Regions from separate parts of the Isoptericola sp. NPDC057559 genome, predicted to be linked through region 1. Evidence: predicted binding sites of a transcription regulator. Region 1 holds the regulator's gene; the other holds the start of a gene.
What was found. Region 1 encodes LexA, which represses DNA repair genes until DNA is damaged. Its sites were predicted from a motif close to TCGAACANNTGTTCGA; they were not measured.

Region 1 (8,576 bases):
GGCGGTGGGGCCGAAGCTGCCGCGCGCGCCCAAGGTGGCGCTGCTCAAGGGCTGGCACAACTACCTGTGCAAGCACAAGGTCACCGGCGGGTACCCGGTCGAGGGCGCCACCCTGTTCGACCTGCCCGCCGACCCCGGCCCGGGCGAGGGCGCCGGTGCCGAGCAGCACCCCGCGCCCACCGCGTCGCGCGGCCGCGGCGGTCGTGCGGACGACGCCGCGAGCCTCGCCGACCACGTGCGGCGGCTGCACGCCTGGGCGGACGAGACCGACACCGGCGACCGCGACGACCTCGTCCCCGGCGTCCCGGACCGCGCCTGGCGCCAGGTGTCGGTCACGGCCCTGGAGTGCCTCGGCAACCGCTGCCCCCTGCTGACGGAGTGCTTTCCGGAGCACGCCCGCGCCGCGGCGCGCGAGGCCGACGTCGTCGTGACCAACCACGCGATGCTCGGCATCGCCGTCTCCGGGAGCCCCGGCGTGCTGCCCGAGCACGACGCGGTCGTCGTCGACGAGGCCCACGAGCTCGCGGAGCGCGTGACCGCGGCCGCCACCGTCGACCTCTCCCTGACCGTGGTGGAGCACGCCGCGCGCCTCGCGCGCCGCCACGGGGGCACCGAGACCTCGGCGCTCGACGCGGCGTCCCAGCAGCTCGGCACGCTGCTCGCCACCGCCCCGGCGGAGCGCTTCCCCCAGGGCCTGCCCGACGACCTGCGCGTGGCCGTCGCCGCCGTGCGCGACGCCGCGCGGGAGCTCCTCACCCGGCTCAAGCCCGCGGGGGAGCCCAAGGGCCAGGCCGCGCCGGACGCGGGGATGAAGATGGCGCAGTCCGCCGTGCTGCAGCTCTTCGAGGTCGCGGAGCGCATGGCGGCGGAGGACACGACGGCGGACGTCCTGTGGTGCTCCCGGCCGCCCGAGAACGCCCCCTGGGCCGGCGACGGCGTCACCCGGCTGCACGCGGCGCCGCTGGCGGTGGCGGGCCTCATCCGCACGCACCTGCTCGGGGAGGCCACGGGCGTCTTCACCTCCGCGACCCTCGCGCTCGGCGGCACCTTCGACCCGGTCGCGCGGTCCCTCGGCCTGGCGGGCTCGGGCGGCACGGACGAGACGGCCGACTGGACCGGTCTCGACGTGGGCAGCCCGTTCGACTACCCGCGCCAGGGGATCCTCTACGTCGCCCGGCACCTGCCCGCCCCGGGCCGCGAGCCGACCACCGACGCCCAGCTCGACGAGATCGGGGGCCTCATCGAGGCCGCCGGCGGCCGCACCCTCGGGCTGTTCTCCTCCCGGCGCGCGGCGCTCGCCGCGGCCGAGGCGATGCGTGAACGGCTCGACGTGCCGATCCTGTGCCAGGGCGACGACCAGCTGCCCACCCTGGTGAAGGCGTTCGCCGACGACCCGGCGACGTGCCTCTTCGGCACCCTGTCGCTCTGGCAGGGCGTGGACGTCCCCGGGCCCAGCTGCCAGCTGGTGCTCGTCGACCGGATCCCGTTCCCGCGCCCGGACGACCCGGTGAAGGCCGCCCGGGCTCGCTCGGTCGAGCAGGCGGGCGGCAACGGGTTCATGCAGGTCTCCGCCACGCACGCGGCGCTGCTGCTGGCCCAGGGCGCCGGCCGCCTGGTGCGCACGGGGGACGACCGGGGCGTCGTCGCGGTCCTCGACCCGCGGCTGGCGACGGCCCGCTACGGGTCGTTCCTCACCCGGTCGATGCCGGACTTCTGGCCCACCACCGACGGCGAGCTGGTCCGCGCTGCGCTGCGGCGCCTGGACACCTAGCCTGGGCCCGTGGACGGCACACGCAGCACGACCAAGCTCGCGATCGTCGGCGCCGGCGCGGTGGGTTCCACCCTCGCGTACGCGGCGCTCGCCCGGGGGGCGGCGCGCTCCGTCGCCCTGATGGACGTCAACCGCGCCAAGGTCGAGGCCGAGGTCCTCGACCTGCGGCACGGGAGCATGTTCATCCCGCAGGCGGAGATCGAGGGCTCGGACGACGTCGAGGTGTGTCGCGGGGCGGACGTCGTGGCCGTCACCGCCGGGGCCAAGCAGAAGCCGGGCCAGAGTCGCCTGGACCTGGCCGAGGCGACCGTGGGCCTCACCCGCACGATCCTGCCGCAGCTCCTCGAGGTCGCCCCGGACGCGGTCTACCTCATGGTGACGAACCCCGTCGACGTGGTGACGTACGCGGCGCAGGAGATCAGCGGGCTGCCGCGCGAGCGCGTCTTCGGCAGCGGCACCGTCCTCGACTCCTCCCGGCTGCGCGACGCGCTCGCCCGGCACTGCGGGGTCGCCGTCGGCAACGTGCACGCGAACATCGCGGGCGAGCACGGCGACTCGGAGATCGTGCTGTGGAGCTCGGCGACGATCGCCGGGGTGCCGCTGCTGGACTGGCGCCCCTTCCGCGGGCGGCCGCCGCTCGACGAGCCCGCCCGGCACCGGATCGCCACGGACGTGGTGGAGTCCGCCTACCGGGTCATCGCCGGCAAGGGGGCCACGAACTACGCCGTGGGGCTGGCGGCGACCCGCATCATCGAGGCGGTCCTCAACGACGAGCACCGCGTGATGAACGTGTCGTCGCGCCTGGACGGCTTCTACGGGATCAGCGACGTCTGCCTCTCCGTGCCGTCCCTCGTCGACCGGCGCGGTGTGGCGGAGACGATCGACACCCCGCTGTCCGACGACGAGGTCGCCGGCCTGCGGGCGTCGGCCGAGGGCATGCGCGAGGTGCAGCGCCGACTCGGCCTCTGAGCCCCTGACGCGCCGGACCCCCGGCCCGGTGCGGGCCGGGGGTCCGGCGTCTCGTCAGAGGCTGCGGAGCACGGCCACGACCCGGCCGAGCACCTGGGCCTCGTCGCCCGGGATGGGGGAGTAGGCGGCGTTCTGCGGCATGAGCCACGTGTGGCCGCCGGTCTGCTTGAAGGTCTTGACCGTCGCCTCGCCGTCGATCATCGCGGCGACGACCTCGCCGTTCTCCGCGACCGGCTGGCTGCGCACGACCACCCAGTCGCCGTCGCAGATGGCGGCGTCGACCATCGAGTCGCCCGCCACCTTGAGCAGGAACAGGTCCCCGTCGCCGACGACCTGGCGGGGCAGGGGGAAGACGTCCTCGACGACCTGCTCGGCGAGGATCGGGCCGCCCGCCGCGATCCGGCCCACGAGCGGGACGTAGGAGGGTGCCTCGGCCGGCTGCGCGTCCGAGCCGGCGACCGACCCGGCGACGAATCCCGGCGTGCGCGGCGCGGAGACCTGTCCCTCGCCGTCCGACGTCGCGGGCGCCTCGGGGTCGACGACCTCGATCGCGCGCGGCCGGTTGGGGTCGCGGCGCAGGAAGCCCTTGCGCTCCAGGGTGGTGAGCTGGTGCTTGACCGACGAGGGGCTCGCGAGGCCCACGGCCTCGCCGATCTCCCGCATGGTCGGCGGGTACCCGCGGTCCTCGACGGAGCGCCGGATCGTCTCGAGGACGCGCCGCTGGCGCGGGGTGAGCCGGTCGGCCGAGGGGACGATCTCGCTCACCGACGCGAGCGCGGCCTCGGGGGCGACAGGCGTGTCCTCGGGGGTCTCCTGCCGCGCCGGCCACGGCGTGGCAACCGTCGTGGACGCCGGGGCCTGGTCCCGTCCGCTGGTCATCGCGTTCTCCGTCCTGCAGGGGCGCGGCCCGCGGGCGGGCCGATGAAATCCGACAAACCTTCCATCGCGCTGCTGGTCACTCTAGGCCAGTTCCGGCCCGACATCAAACATCTGTTCGATCAGCCCTCGACCGTGTCGCCGGGACGTGGTACACCTAGTACAGCAGTTCGACGTACAGGTGTTCGACGAACGGATGTTCGACGGCAGCCGCCCGACGGGCGACGACGCGACGTGAACCGGAGGCAGGACGATGCAGAACCCGCGCAGCACCACCGACGCACCCGGGTTCCTCGGGCTGGGCGGGCTCCGGCTCACCCGGCGGGGGCGCGTCGTGATCGCCGCCCTCGTCCTGCTCGTGCTGGTCGCCGCCGGGCTCGTGGGCCAGCGCGCCGTCGCGGACGCGCCGGGGTCGGGCGTGGAGGTCCGGCTCCACACGGTCCAGCCGGGCGAGACCCTGTGGCAGTACGCGCGCTCGGTCCGGGACACGGGCGACGACCTGCGTGACGTCGTCGCCGACCTGCGCCAGCTCAACGGCCTCACGACGGCCGAGCTGCAGGCCGGTCAGGTGGTCCTCCTGCCCGAGGACTGAGCGCGCGCTGCGCGACCTGGGCGGCGACGGTGCGAGGATGGACCCTGCTTGCGCCGGGCGCGGCGTCCCGCTTACCTTGTCGGGCAGCCGGGCGCCGGTCCGGAGCCGAGCGCAGGAGACCAGCGATGCACTGCCCGTTCTGCCGCCACGCGGACTCGCGAGTCATCGACTCGCGCACCTCCGACGACGGTTCGTCCATCCGCCGACGGCGGCAGTGCCCGGCGTGCCAGCGCCGCTTCACGACGATCGAGACGGCGAGCCTGTCCGTCGCCAAGCGCTCCGGCGTCACCGAGCCGTTCAGCCGTGACAAGGTCGTCGCCGGGGTGCGCAAGGCGTGCCAGGGCAGGCCCGTGAGCTCCGACGACCTCGCGCTGCTGGCGCAACGGGTCGAGGAGACGCTGCGCGCGTCGGGTCGTCCCGAGATCGAGGCGAACGAGGTCGGGCTGGCGATCCTGGGGCCGCTGCGCGAGCTGGACGAGGTGGCCTACCTGCGGTTCGCGAGCGTCTACCAGTCGTTCGAGTCCCTCGAGGACTTCGAGAGCGCGATCACCTCCCTGCGCGCGGAGCGCGAGGCGCGTGCCGACGACGCGGAGCGGGACGGGGGCACCGAGGGCGCGGAGCCCGCGACCGTCGGCCGCGACGCGTCGCGCTGACCCAGGGCTCAGCGACCGTTCGCGGCCCCCGGGTGCCCGCTCCGGGCGCAATGCTCTTGGCGCGACGCGCGGCGGTAGAGCATGCTGGTCGGCACCAGGTGCTGCGCGGTCTGCCGTGCGAGCACGTCCACCCCGACGATGACGAGGTGATCGTGATGACGACGGACGACGCCAAGGGCGCCAAGCCCAGCGAGGACACGAAGGCGCGCTTCCGGGAGGCGCTGGAGCGGAAGAACGCCGCCAGCCACCCGACCGCCGGCAAGGACGGCAACACGGGGCAGGTGCACGGCTCGGAGACCTCCGGCCCCGTGCAGAAGATGTTCCGCCGCAAGTCCGGCTGAGCAGTCCGGTCCCACGACCACGCGAGGGCGTCCCCGGGTCTCCGGGGACGCCCTCGGCGTGTGTCGGCGTGTGTCGGCCTGTGTCGGCGTCGTGTCAGCGCGCGGCCGGGCCGGGCGGGAACTCGGGCCGCTCGAAGGCGTCGCGGATGCGCAGCCGGATCGTCGACGGCATGGCCTGCAGCTTCGCGGAGGCGCCGCGCTGCGTGACGTCCGAGATGTCCGTGACCACGTAGCCGACCTCGCCGCGGGTGGCGAGCATCTGCGCCTCGATGTTGGCGCCGTGGTCCGCGAAGACCTGGTTCACGGCGGCGAGGACGCCCGGCACGTTGCGGTGCAGCAGCATGATGCGGCCCACGCCGGTGTGCGCGAGCTGCAGGTTGGGCAGGTTGACCGAGAGGGTCGTCGAGCCGGTCTGCACGAAGTCCCGGAGCTTCTTCGAGACGAACTCGCCGATGGCCTCCTGCGCCTCCTCGGTGGAGCCGCCGACGTGCGGCGTGAGGATGACGTTGGGCAGGCCGCGCAGCGGGGAGGTGAACTCGTCGCCGCGCTTCTTCGGCTCGGCCGGGAAGACGTCGACGGCGGCGCCGCCCAGGTGGCCCGACAGGATGTGCTCCCGCAGCGCCTCGAGGTCGACCACGAAGCCCCGCGAGAGGTTGAGGAAGATCGCTCCCGGCTTCATCCCCGCGAACAGGTCGGCGCCGAAGAGGCCGGCGTTGCCGGGGCGCCCGTCGACGTGGATCGTCACGGCGTCGGCCTCGGCGAGGAGCTCCTCGACCGTCTCGACGCGGTGGGCGTTGCCCAGCGAGAGCTTCTCGGCGGTGTCGTAGAAGACGACCCGCATGCCGAGGTTCTCCGCGAGGACCGACAGCTGGGAGCCGATGTTCCCGTACCCGATGATGCCGAGGGTGCGGCCGCGCACCTCGTGCGCGCCGTCGGCGGTCTTGTCCCACACGCCGTCGTGCAGCGCCTTGTCCCGCACGCTGAGGCGGCGGGTCAGGGAGATGATCTCCGCCACCGCGAGCTCCACCACCGAGCGCGTGTTGGAGTAGGGCGCGTTGAACACGGCGACACCGTGGGCCGCGGCCGCGTCGAGGTCGATCTGGTTGGTCCCGATGGAGAAGGTGCCGACGGCCTGCAGGCCGGGGACGCTCTCCAGGACCTTGCGGGTCACGGTGGTCTTGGAACGGATGCCGAGGATCTGGAAGTCCGCGAGGGACTCGATCAGCTCGGCCTCGTCGAGCGCGCCGGAGCGCGTGACGACCTCGATGCCCGCATCACGAAGATTCTGGGCAGCGACGGGGTGGACGTTCTCGAGAAGGAGGGCTCGCAGCACGAGGCCATGGTGCGCCGTGCGGGCCCGCCCCCACAAACGCGTCTCACGCCGCGGCGAGCTCGACGATCCCCGCGGGCAGCGGCTGCTCGTGCACCACGACGAGGCGCTGGGTGGGCCGCGTCATCGCCACGTAGAGGTCGGAGGCGCCACCGGGCCCCCCGGTGACGGCCACCGGCTCGACGAGGACGACGGCGTCGAACTCGAGGCCCTTGGTCTCCCGCGGGTCGAGCACGACCACCTGCGCGTCCTCGGGGCGCTGCGCGCGCAGGCGGTCCGCCTCCGCGCGCCCGAGCGCGCCGGGGAGCACCTCCGCGACGATCGCGCGGAGCGCGTCGACCTCGTCGGCCGCGGCCACCACCGCGACCCGCCCGGCGCCGTCCGATCCCACGAACCGGGCGGCCAGCGCGGCCACCTGGTCGCGCACCTCCTGGACGAGGGCGGGCCGCGCGGGGCCGGACGGCGTGACGCGGGCGAGCTCGAGCGCCCCGGGCACCTCGCGGGCCGCCGTGAGCGGCGAGGTGGGTAGCCCCGCCGCCGCGGCCATGCGCTGAGCGGCGTCGGCGACGGCGGCCGGCGTGCGGTAGCTGACGGTGAGCTCCTCGAGGCGCCAGGAGCCGCCCAGCACGGGGTCGAGGGCCTGGCCCCACGACCGCGCGCCGGCGGCCGACGACGTCTGCGCGACGTCGCCGACGATCGTCATCGAGCGGGTCGGCACGCGACGCACGAGCATGCGCCACGCCATGGGGGAGAGCTCCTGCGCCTCGTCGACCACGACGTGGCCGTAGGTCCACGTGCGATCCTCGGCCGCGCGCTCCGCGGTGGTCAGGCGAGGCCCGGTCGACTCGAAGCGGGACGCCAGGGTCTCGGCGTCCACGAGGCCGCCGCCGGCGCCCGTGGACTCGAGCACCGAGCGGGCGTACTCGAGCTCGGCCGCGCGCTCCGCGGCACGGGCCTTCGCCTCGGCGCGCGCGATCGAGCCGTCCTCGCCGAGAAGCTCGGCGGCCTCGTCGAGCAGCGGGACGTCGGCCTCGGTCCACGGCGCGCCGGGCTCGCGGCGCACGGCGGCGCGCTCGGCGGCGGACAGCTCGGGGGCGGCCTCCGCGAGCCGGTGGGGCTTCGCGAAGAGGTCGGCGACGAGCTTCTCGGGCGAGATCGGGAACCATGCGAGGTTGAGCGCCACCCGCACGTCGCGGTGGGAGCGCAGGTCCTCCGTGACCATGGCGACGTCCTCGGGCGCGAGCTCGGTGTCCGCGGCGGACCGGTACTGGTCGACGAGGCGGGCGAGCATGTCCCGGACGAACGACGCGCGGGCCTCGTTGTGCGGCTTGTGGGTGCGGCGGGCGCGGGCGATGGCGTCGCGGACGTCGCGCCGGCGCACGACGAGGTCGTAGCCCTCGAGCCGGAACCGCACGTCGCGCTCGGGGACGCGCTCGCGGGCGCGCACGGCGCGGCGGACGACGTCGCGCCACAGGAGGCGGCCCTTGATCTCGGTGGCGACGGGGTCGTCGACGGCGGTGGCACGGATGCCGGGGAGCAGCTCGCCGACCGTCGTCGCGACCACGCCGGTCTCGCCGAGCGAGGGCAGCACCTGGTCGATGTAGCGCAGGAACGCGCGGCTCGGGCCGACCAGGAGCACGCCGCTGCGCTCCAGGACGCGGCGGTGCGCGTACAGCAGGTAGGCGGCGCGGTGCAGCGCGACGGCGGTCTTGCCGGTGCCCGGCCCGCCCTGGACGACGAGAGCGCCGGCGAGCTCGGCGCGGATGATCCGGTCCTGCTCGCCCTGGATGGTCGCGACGATGTCGGTCATCCGGCCCGTGCGCCGCGCGGCGAGCGACGCGAGCAGGGCGCCCTCGCCGGAGAGCGTCGAGGCCGCGAGCGTGCCGCCGCCCTCCTCGCCGTCGTCCCCCTGCAGGGCGTCGAGGTCGAGCACCTCGTCCTCCAGGCCGGTGACGCTGCGCCCCGAGGTCACGAGGTGCCGCCGGCGTCGGACGCCGGCGGGGTGCAGCGCCGTGGCGCGGTAGAACGGGGTCGCGGCGGGCGC
Region 2 (8,576 bases), on a different contig from region 1:
CCCGTCGGGCTCCGCGATCCGGCTCGCGTACGACGGTGTCGAGCCGCCGGTCCTCGCCGTGAAGCTGCAGGAGGTCTTCGGCTGGACCGCGGCCCCGGCCGTCGCGGACGGCCGTGTCCCGGTCGTCCTGCACCTGCTGTCGCCCGCGGGACGACCGGTCGCGATCACGAGCGATCTCGCGTCCTTCTGGCGCCAGGGCTATCCCGGGGTCCGAGCCGACCTGCGAGGCCGCTATCCCCGCCATCCGTGGCCGGAGGACCCGCTCGCCGCCCTCCCGACGAAGCGGGTCAAGCCCCGCCGGTGACCGGGGCCGCCCTGGTCCCGTGGCTACCATGGGCACCATGGATGCGCGCTCCCCGTCAGCCGTGAACGACGGCATCACCGTCGACGCCGAGCGGGCGTCGGTGCGCCCGGCGGAGCGGGGCTGGTGACGCCCGCCCTCGGGGACGACTGGGCGGTCGGACCGGACGGCCTGCGGCAGCGCCGCGCCGCGCGCGTCATCGTGCTCGACCACGTGGACCGGGTCCTCCTGGTGCGTGGGCACGACGCCGACCAGCCGGAACGCTCCTGGTGGTTCACCGTCGGCGGCGGCATCGACGAGGGCGAGAGCGAGGTCGACGCCGCCCTGCGCGAGCTGCGTGAGGAGGCGGGCCTCGCCCTCGCGCCGGGCGACCTCGTGGGCCCCGTGCTGACCCGCGACGCGTACTTCCACTTCTTCGCGGAGACGTGCCGCCAGCAGGAGGTCTTCTTCCTCGCGCGCGTCGCCGGCGGCCACGAGCCCACCGCCGACGGGTGGACCCCCGAGGAGCGTGACGTGCTCGACGAGATGCGCTGGCTGACCACCGCGGAGCTGCGCGCCGAGACGCGCGAGGTCTTCCCGACCGCGCTGCCGGACGTCGTCGACGCGCTGGCCGCCGGCTGGGACGGCACCGTGCGCCACCTCGGCACGCAGCACGACGACGAGCCGTCGGACCCGGACGAGCTCGCGCCCTGACGTCGCCCGCCGCCACCGCCGGCCTCCCGCGACGGGACACGACGCGCGCCCCGAGCATCCGTTCGTTACGGTCGAGGTGAGCCAGGTCACGCACAGCGAGGTGCGGGCGGCAACGGACCGACGGGGGGCGTCGACGTGAACCGACTGACGAAGGCAGCGATCGCCGTGGGGGGTGCCGCCGTCCTGCTGGTCGGCGGGGCCCAGACGATCGCGTACTGGACCGCCGAGGGGACGGCCACGGGCACCGACGTGTCCGCGGGCACCCTCACCATGACCGACGGGGCCTGCGGGGAGTGGACCCTCGACGGGGGCGGGGCCGTGACCGACGGCATCGTCCCCGGCGACACCGTCACGACGACCTGCTCGCTGACCGTCGGGGGCACCGGGGACCACCTGGCCCTGGGGGAGATCACGGTCTCCTCGCCGACCTGGGGCGCGGACAACGCGCTCACCGAGGCGCTGGACCTGAGCCTCACCTCGGCCACCCTCGGCGGCGACACCCTGACGCTGCCGCTCACCGACCCGGTGCCGGTGAGCGCCTCGTCCCCGCTCGTCGTCTCGCTCGAGGCGGCGTTCGACACCGCCGCGGGCAACGACACGCAGGCGCTGACGGCCGCGCTCGAGGACGTCACGGTCCAGGTCACGCAGGCACACGTCGTCCCCGCGCCCTGAGCGCGTGGACGCGGCACCCGCGCGACCGGGCACCGGTGTGCGGCGCGTCCTCGGCCGGGCGCTCGCCGGGGTCGTCCTGCTGGCTGCCGGGGGCGCCCTGCTGCTCGTCGTCGTGATCCCCAGGCTGGCCGGCGCCACCCCGTACGGCGTCGCCACGGGGTCGATGCGCCCGGGGCTCGACGTCGGCACGCTCGTCGTGGTGCGGCCCGTGGACGCCGACGAGATCACCACGGGACAGGTGGTGACCTACCAGCTGCGCTCCGGCGACCCGACGGTCGTGACGCACCGCGTCGTGGGGCTCGGCACCACCGCCTCCGGCGAGCGCACGCTCGTCACCCGCGGCGACGCGAACGAGGTGGCCGACCCGCGGCCGGTCCAGGCCGTGCAGGTGCGGGGCGTGCTCTGGTACGCCGTCCCGCAGCTCGGGCGCCTCATGGGCCTGGGGACGCCGCAGCAGCGCGAGCAGCTCACCACGGTCGCGGCGCTGGCGCTCCTGGTCTACGCGGGCTGGCTCGTCGCGGGGGAGGTGCGCACGCGTCGCGCCGCCGCGCGGCGGGCCCGCGACGACGGGGCCGGTGGTCCGACGCCGGCCGTGCCCGCGGAGCGGCCGCCGCTGCACGACGCGCTCTTCGGCCCGGGCGGCGCAGGGCCCGGTGACCGTCGATGATCGCGCCGCGGCCCGCCGGCGCCGGTTCCCCGCGCCGCCCGGGAGCGATGGCCGGCGCGTGCGCGGTCGGCCTGGCGCTCGCCGCCGCCGCCCTGCCCGCCGAGGGTGCCAGGGCCGCCGGCGACGACCCGCCGGGCGGGGTCGCGCTGAGCCTCGACGGCGACCGGTGGAGCCGAGACCTCGACGCGCCGCTGTTCGACACCGCGCGGTGGGTGCCGGGGGAGACTCGGCGCTCGGTGGTGCTGGTCCGCAACGACGGACCCGGTGCCGCGCAGGGGGACGTCGTCGTCGCCCTGGGTCCCGGGGACGGCGCGGCGGGCCGGGCCCTGGCGGACGCGCTGCGGGTGCGCGTGCGTGCGGAGGGCTCCCGGTGGGCCACCGACGGGGCGCCGGTCGACCTCGCCGAGTCCGAGGTGCTGCCCGTCGCGCTGGAGGTGACGCTCGACCCCGCCGCCGGGGACGAGACCCAGGGCGGGACGGTGCCGCTCGACGTCGTCGTCACCCTCGGGGGGACCGGGACCGGGGACGGCGGCGGTGGCGCGGACGGGGCGGACGACGGGGACGGGCCCGGCGGGGCCGACGGCGCGCCGGGGGGCGAGCGGGACGAGGTCCGGGGGGACGGGGCGCTGCCGCGCACCGGAAGGGCGCCGGCCGCGGCGCTGCTCGCCGCGGCGGGCGCCGTGCTCCTGGGTGCCCTGCTGCGGACGCTCGCGGCGCGCCGGGGAGGCCGCCGTGGCTGACCGCGAGGGGCGGCGCAGGGGCGTGCGCGGGGTCGCGGCGCTCGTCGTGGTGGCCCTCGGCTGCGTTTTCGCGAGCGCCGGGATCGCCTGGGCGTGGTGGCAGGCGTCGGGCACGGCGACGGCCCCGACGACGCGCGTCACGGCGGGCACGCTCGACGTCCAGGCGCCGGGCGTGGGGACCGGGCTGGTGGGGCGCGGGGGCACGGTGACGCTGTCGGCGCTGACGCTCACCGCCGCGGTCCCGGGCTCGGGGGCCTCGGAGGTGGTCACGGTCCGCAACGCCGGGTCGCGCCCGATCAGCGTGACCGCGACGCCCGGGCGGACCGGCTCGCTGACGACGGCGTTCGGCGTGAGCGCGTCGTTCGGCGCGACGGACACGGGGACCGGCTGCAGCGCCGGCACCGGCGGGACGACGACCATCCCGGTGCGCGGGACCGCGACGCTGTGCCTGGCCGTGGCCGTGGCGGCCACCGCGCCGAGCACCACCCAGGGCCTGTCGGGCACGATGTCGGTGGCGCTCGCGGCGAGCATGCCCGGCACCTCGTGGACGGACACGGGCACCATCGTGAGCGGCGCGGTGGGCGCGGCGACCGTCCCGGCGCCGACGCTGAGCTGCGGCGCCCTCGGCCTCGTCTCCGTGACCTTCAACTGGACCGCGGTCACGAGCGCGACCCGGTACCAGTTCACCTTCGGGCCGGCGGCCACCCCCACCACCGTGCAGGTGCCGGCCGGCACGACGACCTACCAGGTGACCGGCGTGGCCACCAACGCCACGGCGCGGGTGCGCGCCGAGCGGGTCTTCCCGAGCGTCACGTGGACGTCGGTGGCGTCGAGCGCACGCACGTACTCCATCGCCCTCGGCCTGATCGGCACCTGCGCCTGACGGCCGGGGCGGGGACGTCGCCGCCGGCGCCTCTACACTGCCCCGGTGACCACGACGATCGGCGTCCTCGCCCTGCAGGGCGACGTGCGCGAGCACGCCGCCGCCCTCGAGCAGGCGGGTGCCCGCGCGGTGAGCGTCCGCCGCCCGGCCGAGCTGGACGCCGTCGACGGGCTGGTGCTGCCCGGCGGCGAGTCGACCACCATCGACAAGCTGCTGCGCCTCTTCGAGCTCGCCGACCCCCTGCGCGGCCTCATCGGGCAGGGGCTGCCCGTGTTCGGCTCCTGCGCCGGCATGATCCTGCTCGCGGACCGGATCGAGGGCGGCACGGCCGACCAGCGCACGCTCGGCGGCATGGACGTGGTCGTGCGGCGCAACGCCTTCGGCCGCCAGGTCGACTCGTTCGAGGCGGACCTGCAGGTGGCGGGCGTCTCGGACGCCCCGGGCGGGCGCCCCGTGCGCACCGCGTTCATCCGCGCGCCGTGGGTCGAGGAGGCCGGCCCGCAGGTCGAGGTCCTGGCCCGGATCCCGGACCGCTGGGCGGACGGCTCCACGGTGGGGCCCGCCGCCGGTAAGATCGTCGCAGCACGTCAGGGACGGCTGCTCGCCACCGCGTTCCACCCGGAGATCACGGGGGACGCGCGCGTGCACGGGCTGTTCGTCCGGATCGTCCAAGCATCGCGAAGGAGTTAGGGAGCGCATGTCAGGTCACTCCAAGTGGGCCACGACCAAGCACAAGAAGGCGGCGATCGACGCCAAGCGTGGCAAGCTCTTCGCAAAGCTGATCAAGAACATCGAGGTCGCCGCGCGCACCGGTGGCGGTGACCCCGCCGGCAACCCGACCCTGTTCGACGCCATCCAGAAGGCGAAGAAGTCGTCGGTCCCCAACGACAACATCGAGCGCGCCCTCAAGCGCGGCTCCGGCGAGGGCGCCGACGCCGTCGACTACCAGACGATCATGTACGAGGGCTACGGCGCCAACGGCATCGCCGTCCTCGTCGAGTGCCTCACGGACAACAAGAACCGCGCCGCCTCCGAGGTCCGCCTCGCGTTCAGCCGCAACGGCGGCAACCTGGCGGACCCGGGCTCCGTGTCCTACCTGTTCTCCCGCAAGGGCCTCGTCGTCGTGCCCAAGGCCGACGGCGTCACCGAGGACGACGTCATGCTCGCCGCCCTCGACGCCGGTGCCGAGGAGGTCAGCGACGAGGGCGAGGTCATCGAGGTCCTCTCCGAGGCCACCGACCTCGTCGCCGTGCGCACCGCCATCCAGGAGGCGGGCATCGAGTACGACTCCGCCGACTCCATCTGGCACCCGTCCATGGAGGTCGAGGTCGACGTCGAGGGCGCGCGCAAGATCATGCGCCTCATCGACGCGCTGGAGGACAGCGACGACGTCCAGAACGTGTACGCCAACTTCGACGCCTCGGACGAGGTCATGGCGGCGCTGGACGAGGACTGATCCTCTTCTCCCGCTGCTGACCGCGGGCTCTCGGCTGGGGCGCGGGGGCCGGGCGGGGAATGCCGCGAGGCGCGCCATCCGGCCGCTCGTTCCTCGCGGCCTCCCGCCAGGCCCGGCCAGCCTCGCGGCATTCCCCGCCCGGTCCCCGCGCGTTCGTGCCTGGCCGCCGCTCCGGCGCCACGGTTCGTTCCTCGTGGTGGGGGAGAGGCAGGGTGATGTGTGGAGTGCGGGACCGTGGTCGCGCCTGCGTGGGGGTGTCCGCGGTGCGTGAGATGGTGACCGCGTGCGAGTGCTGGGGGTGGATCCGGGGCTGACCCGGTGCGGGGTCGGCGTCGTCGACTCGTTGCCGGGACGCAGGGCCCGGATGGTCGACGTCGGGGTCGTGCGCAGCGAGCCCGAGCTGAGCGTGGACCTGCGCCTGTTGCGCATCGCCGAGGGGCTCGACGAGTGGCTCGAGCGCACCGTGCCCGACGTCGTGGCCGTGGAGCGCGTGTTCGCGCAGAACAACCTCAGCACCGTGATGGGTACGGCGCAGGTCGCCGGCCTGGCGATGGTCGCCGCCGCGAAGCGCGGGGTGCCCGTCGCGATGCACACCCCCAGCGAGGTGAAGGCCGCCGTCACCGGGTCCGGCCGGGCGGGCAAGGAGCAGGTCCAGCGGATGGTCGCGCGCATCCTCGGGCTCGACGAGCTGCCCCGGCCCGCGGACGCCGCGGACGCCCTCGCCCTCGCGGTCACCCACCTGTGGCGGCCCTCCGGCGCGCTGCAGGGCGGGGAGCGCAACGAGCTCACGCCGGCGCAGCGCGCCTGGGCCGCGGCGGAGCGCTCGGCGCGCACCGGGTCGCACCGTGGCGCCCCGTCCCGGACGGCCCGCTGACGACGGGGGTGCCGGCCTCCCCGTGTCGCGTCCGGGAGCGTCGGCACCGGTTGTTACAGTGACGCCTCGTACGGGTGTTCGACGGATGGCCAGTTCGACGGAAGGACCACGGTGATCGCCTCCCTGACCGGCACGGTCACGCACGTGACGCTCGAGCGGGCCGTGCTCGACGTCGGCGGGGTCGGGTACCTCGTCCACGCCACCCCCGGCACCCTGGCGGGGCTCCGGGTGGGGGAGCGCGCCCAGCTGCACACCACGCTCGTCGTCCGCGAGGACTCGATGACCGTGTTCGGCTTCGCCGAGGCGGACGAGCGCGAGGTCTTCGAGACGGCGCAGTCGGTCTCCGGCGTCGGCCCGCGGATCGCGCTCGCGATGCTCGCCGTGCTCACCCCCGACGCCCTGCGCCGCGCCGTCGCGAGCGAGGATCTCGCGGCGCTGCGCCGCATCCCCGGCGTCGGGCCCAAGAGCGCCCAGCGCCTCGTGCTCGAGCTGTCCGGCAAGCTCGGCGCGCCGGCCTCCGCCGCCGCCGGCGGCGTCGTGCCCGACGCGACGCCCGTCGCCCCGGGCGACCCCGCGCGCGACCAGGTGGTCGAGGCGCTCGTGGGTCTGGGCTGGGCCGCCAAGGTCGCCCAGGACACGGTCGACCGCGTCGTCGCGGACGCCGGCGACGACGGCCCCGTGGACGTCGCCGCCACGTTGCGGGCGGCGCTGCGCTCGCTGGGCGGCCGACGTGGCTGAGCCGCTGGAGCCGGAGTACGGCGGCGAGCGGCTCGTCACCTCCTCGGCCGACGACGTGGAGCGCGCGGCCGAGGCGGCGCTGCGGCCCAAGAACCTCGGCGAGTTCGTCGGCCAGCGCGTCGTGCGCGACCAGCTCTCCCTCGTCCTCCAGGCCGCGCTGGCCCGTGACGCCTCGCCCGACCACGTGCTGCTGTCCGGCCCGCCCGGCCTCGGCAAGACGACGCTCGCGATGATCATCGCGGCCGAGCTGGGCACGTCGCTGCGCGTCACCAGCGGTCCGGCGATCCAGCACGCGGGCGACCTGGCCGCCGTCCTCTCCTCGCTCGAGGAGGGCGAGGTGCTCTTCATCGACGAGATCCATCGCCTCGCGCGCCCGGCGGAGGAGCTCCTGTACGTCGCGATGGAGGACTTCCGCGTCGACGTCGTCGTCGGCAAGGGCGCGGGCGCCAGCGCGATCCCGCTGGCGCTGCCGCCGTTCACCGTGGTGGGCGCGACCACCCGCTCCGGGCTGCTCCCGGCCCCGCTGCGGGACCGGTTCGGCTTCACCGGGCACCTCGACTTCTACGACGCCGCGGAGCTGGAGCGCGTCATCCTGCGCTCGGCCGGCCTGCTGGGCGTGGACCTGCAGCACGCGGCCGCGCACGAGATCGCCGGCCGGTCGAGGGGCACGCCCCGCATCGCCAACCGGCTGCTGCGCCGCGTGCGCGACTGGGCGCAGGTGCGCGGGGACGGCCGGCTGGACCTGCGCGCCGCCCGCGCCGCCCTCGAGGTCTACGAGGTGGACCCGATCGGCCTCGACCGGCTCGACAGGTCCGTCCTCGACGCCGTCTGCCGCCGGTTCGGCGGCGGGCCCGTCGGCCTGAGCACCCTCGCGATGACCGTCGGCGAGGAGCCCGACACGGTCGAGACCGTCGCGGAGCCGTACCTGGTGCGCGAGGGGCTGCTCGGCCGCACCCCGCGCGGGCGCGTCGCGACGGCGGCCGCCTGGGAGCACCTCGGCCTCGAGCCCCCGCCCGGGGCGTGGGGCGCACCGCTCGGCGGCACCCTCTTCGACGAGGCCGCCGAGAGCGGCGAGCAAAGCACCTAGACTGGTGGTGCCCGGCCGCTGGCGGCCCGGGCCGGAACTCGACGGGTGCCGTGCTCGTTGGGGCCCGTACGCACAGGTTCGCGAGCAGACGCGGAGCTGTGCCCGGCGTGCCGACCGGCGCGCCGCGACGCCCGCCCGTCGAGCACCGACCGCCGGGCAGCGACAGACAAGGACGCTCCGTGGACTTCTCCATCATCATTCTCTTCGTGGTCCTCGCCGGCCTCATGTTCTTCATGAGCTCGCGGTCGCGAAAGCAGCAGCGCGCGCAGCAGGAGTTCCGGTCGCAGCTCGCCCCGGGCCAGGAGGTCATGACCGGCTCCGGCCTCTTCGGCACCGTGGTGGAGATCGACGAGGAGAACGACACCGTCACCATCGAGTCGAGCCCCGGCACGCAGACCCGCTGGCTCCGTGCGGCGATCGCCAAGCGCGTCGACACGCCGGTCGAGGACGCCACCGAGGCGGCCG

Region 2: ruvA (Holliday junction branch migration protein RuvA) is a predicted target of LexA. The motif match lies at 6,353-6,368, and genes of this name have one in related genera.

Annotation. Positions count from the first base shown of each region.
Region 1 is NZ_JBHVFQ010000042.1:5,400-13,975, reverse strand. It holds gene ACFU5J_RS21090 (ATP-dependent DNA helicase) at 1-1,771, shown strand, start outside; gene ACFU5J_RS21085 (L-lactate dehydrogenase) at 1,781-2,740, shown strand; gene lexA (transcriptional repressor LexA) at 2,795-3,619, opposite strand; gene ACFU5J_RS21075 (LysM peptidoglycan-binding domain-containing protein) at 3,870-4,208, shown strand; gene nrdR (transcriptional regulator NrdR) at 4,334-4,861, shown strand; gene ACFU5J_RS21065 (DUF5302 domain-containing protein) at 5,017-5,202, shown strand; gene serA (phosphoglycerate dehydrogenase) at 5,297-6,535, opposite strand; gene ACFU5J_RS21055 (HelD family protein) at 6,579-8,576, opposite strand, start outside.
Region 2 is NZ_JBHVFQ010000017.1:50,745-59,320, forward strand. It holds gene hrpB (ATP-dependent helicase HrpB) at 1-304, shown strand, start outside; gene ACFU5J_RS15565 (NUDIX hydrolase) at 428-994, shown strand; gene ACFU5J_RS15570 (alternate-type signal peptide domain-containing protein) at 1,130-1,666, shown strand; gene ACFU5J_RS15575 (signal peptidase I) at 1,671-2,333, shown strand; gene ACFU5J_RS15580 (hypothetical protein) at 2,330-3,073, shown strand; gene ACFU5J_RS15585 (hypothetical protein) at 3,066-3,956, shown strand; gene pdxT (pyridoxal 5'-phosphate synthase glutaminase subunit PdxT) at 4,002-4,646, shown strand; gene ACFU5J_RS15595 (YebC/PmpR family DNA-binding transcriptional regulator) at 4,654-5,412, shown strand; gene ruvC (crossover junction endodeoxyribonuclease RuvC) at 5,696-6,286, shown strand; gene ruvA (Holliday junction branch migration protein RuvA) at 6,398-7,024, shown strand; gene ruvB (Holliday junction branch migration DNA helicase RuvB) at 7,017-8,111, shown strand; gene yajC (preprotein translocase subunit YajC) at 8,291-8,576, shown strand, end outside.